2 linked regions of the Methanobrevibacter smithii ATCC 35061 genome follow. Each later gene encodes a partner of the first gene's protein in a complex. Links are inferred from orthologs where the notes say so. Each region holds a gene or a part of one and is shown on either strand. Other genes may lie near its edges.

The links.
Region 2: the proteins of pyrI (region 1) and pyrB are in contact, whole or in part, in a crystal structure (PDB 2BE9), measured with the Sulfolobus acidocaldarius proteins. The link is inferred for Methanobrevibacter smithii ATCC 35061 from one-to-one orthologs. Residues at the interface, in WP_011278410.1 of Sulfolobus acidocaldarius: Asn115, Tyr117, Cys118, Ile119, Asn122, Asp123, Val124, Glu125, Ala126, Arg141, Glu143, Tyr144, Cys145, Glu146, Ile148; in WP_011278411.1 of Sulfolobus acidocaldarius: Asn83, Leu84, Ala85, Asp86, Arg89, Lys103, Tyr104, Asp105, Gly106, Ala107, Arg109, Phe110, Glu113, His127, Arg169, Glu192.

Annotation. Positions count from the first base shown.
Region 1 is NC_009515.1:817,053-820,383, forward strand. The notes cover bases 75-3,063. They hold pyrI (aspartate carbamoyltransferase regulatory subunit), read left to right. Parts: upstream 75-1,323; coding sequence 1,324-1,803; downstream 1,804-3,063. Other genes in these bases: argC (N-acetyl-gamma-glutamyl-phosphate reductase), read left to right, coding at 75-774; MSM_RS04305 (flavodoxin family protein), read left to right, coding at 826-1,320; MSM_RS04315 (pyridoxamine 5'-phosphate oxidase family protein), read left to right, coding at 1,939-2,340; MSM_RS04320 (winged helix-turn-helix transcriptional regulator), read right to left, coding at 2,343-2,720; MSM_RS04325 (FAD-dependent oxidoreductase), read right to left, coding at 2,772-3,063. Also shown: more of argC, read left to right, coding at 1-74; more of MSM_RS04325, read right to left, coding at 3,064-3,331. UniProt on the Methanocaldococcus jannaschii protein: Involved in allosteric regulation of aspartate carbamoyltransferase.
Region 2 is NC_009515.1:1,266,637-1,269,831, forward strand. The notes cover bases 27-2,879. They hold pyrB (aspartate carbamoyltransferase), read left to right. Parts: upstream 27-904; coding sequence 905-1,855; downstream 1,856-2,879. Other genes in these bases: hisG (ATP phosphoribosyltransferase), read left to right, coding at 27-410; MSM_RS06375 (flavodoxin domain-containing protein), read left to right, coding at 407-898; MSM_RS06385 (Cdc6/Cdc18 family protein), read right to left, coding at 1,843-2,879. Also shown: more of hisG, read left to right, coding at 1-26; more of MSM_RS06385, read right to left, coding at 2,880-2,994. UniProt on the Methanocaldococcus jannaschii protein: Catalyzes the condensation of carbamoyl phosphate and aspartate to form carbamoyl aspartate and inorganic phosphate, the committed step in the de novo pyrimidine nucleotide biosynthesis pathway.

The sequences.
Region 1 (3,331 bases):
CCGGACTTGCTTGAAACCGGAACTAAAGTTATTGACTTAAGCGGAGATTACAGATACCGTGACACCAAAGTTTATGAAAAATGGTACGGATTGGAACATACCAGTGACATTAAAGGTGTTTATGGTCTTCCGGAAATTTACAGAGATGAAATTAAAAAAGCTGATTTGGTAGGAAATCCTGGATGTTTCCCAACAGGAGCAATATTATCCTCTTACCCTTTAGTAGATAATGATTTGGTTGACAGAATAGTCATTGATTCAAAAACAGGAGTTAGCGGAGCAGGAGTAAATCCTTCAAGTACCACACATTACCCAAATATTGCAGATAATGTCAATCCCTACAAAATTTCTTCACACAGACATGTTTCTGAAATTCAGCAGGAATTACATGGGTTTGAAGATGTTAAAGTTTCATTTACCCCACATTTAGTTCCAGTTATTCGAGGAATCCAAACAACAAGCCATAGCTTCTTAAGAGAAGAGCATTCAGACATTACTCCTGATGAATTAAGAAAATTCTATGAAAAAACATACGGTAAAGAATACTTCATTAAATTAATGGATGATGGAGAAATTCCTCATTTAAGTTCTGTTAGAGGATCCAATTTTGTTCATATTGGAGGATTTGAAATTGATGATACCGGAAGAATTGTAATGCTGTCCTGTATCGATAATCTTGTTAGAGGTGCATCAGGTCAAGCTATACAAAATATGAACATAATGCTTGGATTAGATGAAACAACAGGATTAAACCATTTTGGACTTAATCCATAAAATATATAACACCCTAAAACAAACAAATAAAATCAAAGAGAGGGAGATAATATGAAAACTTTAATAATTTATTATTCCCAACACGGAAGTACAGAAGTTGTAGCTAGAACACTTGCAAAAGAGTTAAAAACTGATATACTCGAGGTTACTGATTTAAAAAATAGAAGTGGATTTAAAAATAAACTAACTTCCTGTATTGACTCAATTAAAGAAACAAAAACTGAAATAGCTCCTTCTGAAGTGGATTTAACAGAATATAATTCAATCTACATAGGAACTCCAACTTGGGCAGGAAAACCAACACCTGCAATTATAACATTAATTGACAGATGCAATTTAAGAGGAAAAGACCTATACCTCTTTGCAACAATGACCGGCAGAGGGGGGCAGGCTACAGTAGACAGAATGGCTGAAAAAGTAAAAGCACGCGGAGCCAGAGTTATTGAAACATTTACATTAAACACAAAGGATAAAGATATTGAAACTTTAATCAATGATACTGAAGTAATTATTGACATATTAGACTTAAAAATGTACAGTGGGTAAATTATGAGTGTTGATAAAAAATCTGAATTAAAAATTAGAGCTATTGAAAATGGTACAGTAATTGACCATATTACTGCAAACAAGTCATTACATATCCTTAAAATACTAGGGCTTCCAGACAGTGAAACTAAAAATGTTACAGTAGCTATGAATGTTTCATCAAAAGAAATTGGTAGAAAGGACATAGTTAAAATTGAAAACAGAGAATTAAACCACGAAGAACTTGACCAAATTGCATTAATTGCACCTAAAGCCAGTGTTAACATTATCAGAGACTACAAACCAGTGAAAAAAGATAAAATTATACTGCCTAATACAATTACTGGAATTATCAAATGTACCAACTCAAAATGCATAACCAATTATGCAAATGAACCTATAGCTCCTAAATTTAATGTTATAAACAACCATCCGCCAGTTGTCAGATGCCATTACTGTGAAAAATTAATTAAAACAGAAGATATCGAAAAACAATTCGAATAATCTTCAAATTCTTTTTTTATAAGTAACCATTTGGTTACTAAGTTACCCAATAGTTACAAAAAGCTTTTAAAATACTTCAATCATAATATTAATTACATTTATTGCAATAAATAACCAAAAAAGGAAGTATATATTATGAATGATGTAATAAAATTTTTAAATGAAAATCCATTAATTTATTTAGCAACTGAAGGTTTAGACGGAAATGCAAAAGTAAGACCAATATTATATTACTTTGAAGAAAACAACAAACCTTATTTTTGTACAAGCAATAAAAAACCAATGTACAAAGAATTAGAAAAAAATCCTAACTGTGAAATTACAACAGCAACTGCTGAATTTGCATGGATCAGAATAAGTGGAAAAGTAGAGTTTACTTCAAATTTAGAACTTAAACAAAAAGTTATCGAATCAAACGAACTAGTAAAAACATTATACCAAAGTGGAGATAATCCTGAATTCGAAGTATTCACCATCTCCGGTGATGCTACAATAGCTGACTTTTCAGGAAACCCTCCAAAAAATTATAAAATTTAATTTTAAATATTAAGAGCTTGTTTAAAATTGTTTTTAATCTGATTTTTAACTTCTTCATCTTTATACTCAACAAAATCAGATTCATCTAAAATAAATACAGCAAGCTCATATATTACCCTATTTAATTTTTTTCCATACTCTGTTAAATGATATTCGCTAGAAATAGGTGTCGTATTTAAAACCTTTTTTTCAACAAGCCCGTTATTTTCTAATTCCTTAAGTCTTTGTGACAAAACTTTATTACTTAAATCAGGTTTATCTTCTTGAAACTCTTTAAATTGTTTTTTACCAAAAAACATATCCCTAATTAATTGGATAGTCCATTTTTTATTAAACAATACAACTGCTTTATCAATAGGGCATGCGCATTCAGATTTCATAATTAAAGATATTTATGTAAAATCATATAAATTTTTAGTTTATAAAAAAAATCAGCCAATTAAATAATCAGCCAATCTTTTAGATAATGCCATGATAGTTAAAATCGGAGGTTTTCCTGGAGAAATTGGTAACACACTTGCATCATCAACAAACAAACCTTTAATTTCAGTTTCCAGGTTGCTGTCTACAAATTTTCCAATAGCTGCACTGCCGCCGGGATGTGCTCCTCTGTAAACTGTAGAAGCTATTGTAGCCGGATTAACACCTGCTTTTTCCAGAATAAAACCTGCAGCAGCTGCACCTTCAGCCAAATACCTGATATCATTAATAGTGTTTATTTTAACAACATCCCCGTCATCAGTTATGTATCCTTTGCATTCATCAGATGTTTTAACCATGATACTCAATATATCTTTAGGTTCAGCATCCCCCCCTATTTTAGACGGAATGAATGATGAGTAATGAGGTGACAGAACAAAGTTTTTGCCAACAACAAGACCCGCCATCTGAACTTCAGTGTTGAAGTTAATGTCTTTTATAACTCCTCCTACTGAAACAAAGGGATCAAAGAACAGTTCTCTTCCGGCATCAATCCCTATTTTTCTTAAAA
Region 2 (3,195 bases), 450 kb from region 1 along the record:
GAATAGCTGATTTAATTACTGATTTAACCAGTACAGGAACCACATTAAAAATGAATCATTTGAAAATTGTTGATGTAATTTTAGAAAGTACTATTAAACTTATCACTAATGACAACAGCTTTGAAAATAAAAAAGAATTAGTTGAAGCAGTAAGTACAAGTATAAAAGGAGTAATTGAAGCTGAAAGGAAAAAGCTTGTAATGATGAATGTTAAAAAAGAAAATTTAGATAAAGTTAAAAAAGTCATGCCTGCAATGACTGGCCCAACAATTTCAGAAGTATTATCTAAAGAAGAAACTGTAGCTGTACAAGCAGTTATAGATGAAGACGTGGTTTTCGAACTTGTTAACGATTTAAGAAATGCAGGTGCAAAAGATATTCTTGTCGTACCAATTGAAAGGATTATATGAAAATAGCAATAATTTACTCAACATCCAGCGGAATAACAAAAAAAGCTGCAAAAATTTTATCAAACAAAATAAAAGCTAAAATTCAATTAATTCCAATTGAAAAAGCTAAAACAGCCTGTTTGTTAAAATATGATTTTATTATATTGGCCGGATCATTATATCATGGAAAAGTCCAGGGAACCTTAAAAAGATACATATCCAGAAATATGGGAACATTAATGGAAAAACCGGTTGCTCTGTTTATGAACTGTGATGAAAAATCAAATACTAAAAGTCATCTGAACAAAACATTTTCAGAACAACTTGTTAAATCATCATTTATTTCTTCAAATTTTGGTTATGAAATAAATCCTGATGAAGGAAACTTTATAGATAAAATAAAAGCTAAAAAAACACTTTCCAGTGAAAATATTCCTGTATTGGATATGGATGAAATTGATAAATTTGCTAGTTATATTAACAATTTAATTGATAAAAGAATTGAATAAAATGGGTTGATTAAAATTTTTGAATTAAAAAGTATAATTTCAATAAAAGATTTTGAAAGAAAGGATATTGATTATATTCTAGATGAAGCATCAAAACTAGAAGATATAGCTAAATCAAAAGAATGCTGTGATGAATTAAAAGGTAAAATCCTTGGATTGATGTTTTTTGAACCGTCAACAAGAACAAGATTATCTTTTGAAACATCTATGAAACGTTTAGGTGGAAACTGCATAGGTATTGAAAATACAAGATCATGTTCTGTTTCCAAAGGGGAAAGCATAGCTGACACTGCAAAAATGTTTGAGGGTTACAGTGATGCTTTAGTTATTAGACATGAATTAGAAGGCGTATCCAAATTCATATCAGATATTGTTGATGTTCCTGTGATAAATGCTGGAGACGGTGCTGGTCAGCATCCTACCCAGACATTACTTGATTTATACACTATCAAAAAAGAATTAGGGCAAATTGATAACTTAAAAATAGCTTTAGTCGGTGATTTAAAATTTGGTCGTACAGTACATTCCCTGTCCAATGCATTGGGATTATATGATAATGTGGAACTTTATTTTGTAGCTCCTAAAGAATTAAGAATGCCTCAAGAGGTTTTACACGATTTAAACAAAAAAAATATTCCATATACTGAAGTTGATAGTATAGAAGAAATTATTGATAAAGTAGATGTTTTATATGTAACCAGAATCCAAAAAGAACGTTTTGGAGATTTAGATGAATACTTAAAAATAAAAGGAGCTTATATTGTTAATAAAAAAATGTTAGAAGGTAAGGATGTTATTGTTATGCACCCATTACCAAGAATTGATGAAATAGCTACTGATTTAGATAACACCAAACATAACAAATATTTCAATCAAGCATTTAATGCTGTTCCAGTTAGAATGGCCATTTTAAAAACTTTAATAAAAAACAATCCTAAATGGAATCATATTGAATAAAGTGTTTTTTCAAGTAAATCAGTATCGCATTGAAGTGTTATAATATTAGTTCTTCCTTTTCCACGTCCACGTGATATAGTATTGGTTGAAATAATACCTAACATTTCAAGTTCATTTATAAAATCAAAAATTCTTCTGTATGTTACAGAATCTCCTTTTGATACTTCTTTGTAGGTATCGTATAATTTACCTGATGTTATTTCTTCATTATTCTGAGTAAGTCTTAAAATAGCGTCTAAAACTCTTTGCTGTTGAGTTGGTAGAGTTAAAATAACATCAGTAATTTTATTATGCTCAATTCTATCTTTTGCCCTTCTTACATAATCGCCAATGATTTTATCAGATTCTTCTTCATCAGCTATTTCCCCAGCAGTTCTAAGTAAATCCAGAGCATATCTTGCATCTCCTTCTTCTTTAGCTGCCATAGCTGAACATAATGGTATAACATCACTTTCAATTGTATCTTCTTTAAATGACAAACTAGCCCTTTCACTTAAAATATCAGCCAATTGATCAGCACCATAAGGCGGAAAAACAATTTCCTTATCCCTTAAACTACTCATTACTCTAGGTGTGATAAACTGTTTAAATTCAACATAATTACTAATGGACAATATGGATACATTATCAGTTCTTGTTAATGTATATAAAATTCCATCACCATCTTTGCTGAGCAATATGTCGATTTCATCTAAAATAACAATTAAAATTAGTTTTTTTCCATAAGCATTTCTTCTGAAAATGTCCCTGAAAGTATTAATAACTTCTCCTTTTGTCCATCCTCTGTGAGGAACATTTCTTCCAAGCTTTTGACACAGTTGTGCAATAACCTGATATTCTGTTGTGTAGTCAGTACATCGAATATATTCAACTTTTATGAAAACATTTTTATTAGATGCTGCTTCATTTAACTGTTCACGAGCAAATTTTGCTGCTGCTGTTTTTCCAGTTCCTGTTTTTCCGTAAATAGTAATATCAGATGGAGTAACATTATTTAATGCTTCAATCCAATATTTAGCTATTTGTGTTATCTGTTCTTTCCTGTGAGGTAAATTTTCAGGTAAAAACCTATGATCTAAAGGTTGTTTATCTTTAAAAACTGATTTTCCTACCTCCAAGTCATCAAAAATATTTGCCATATGTTCACCATTTTAAAAAGTAATAAAAAAATAATCTTAAAAACATGAAAAAATCATAAGTATTATTTCCAGTGATAATATATGAAAACAGTGTTAAATAAAGGTTTGTATTACAAAATTGTATTGAAATAATAAATTTTATTATAAAATAAAAAATAAAAACATTTAAATAAATTAAAATTAACTAAAAAATGTTTAAAA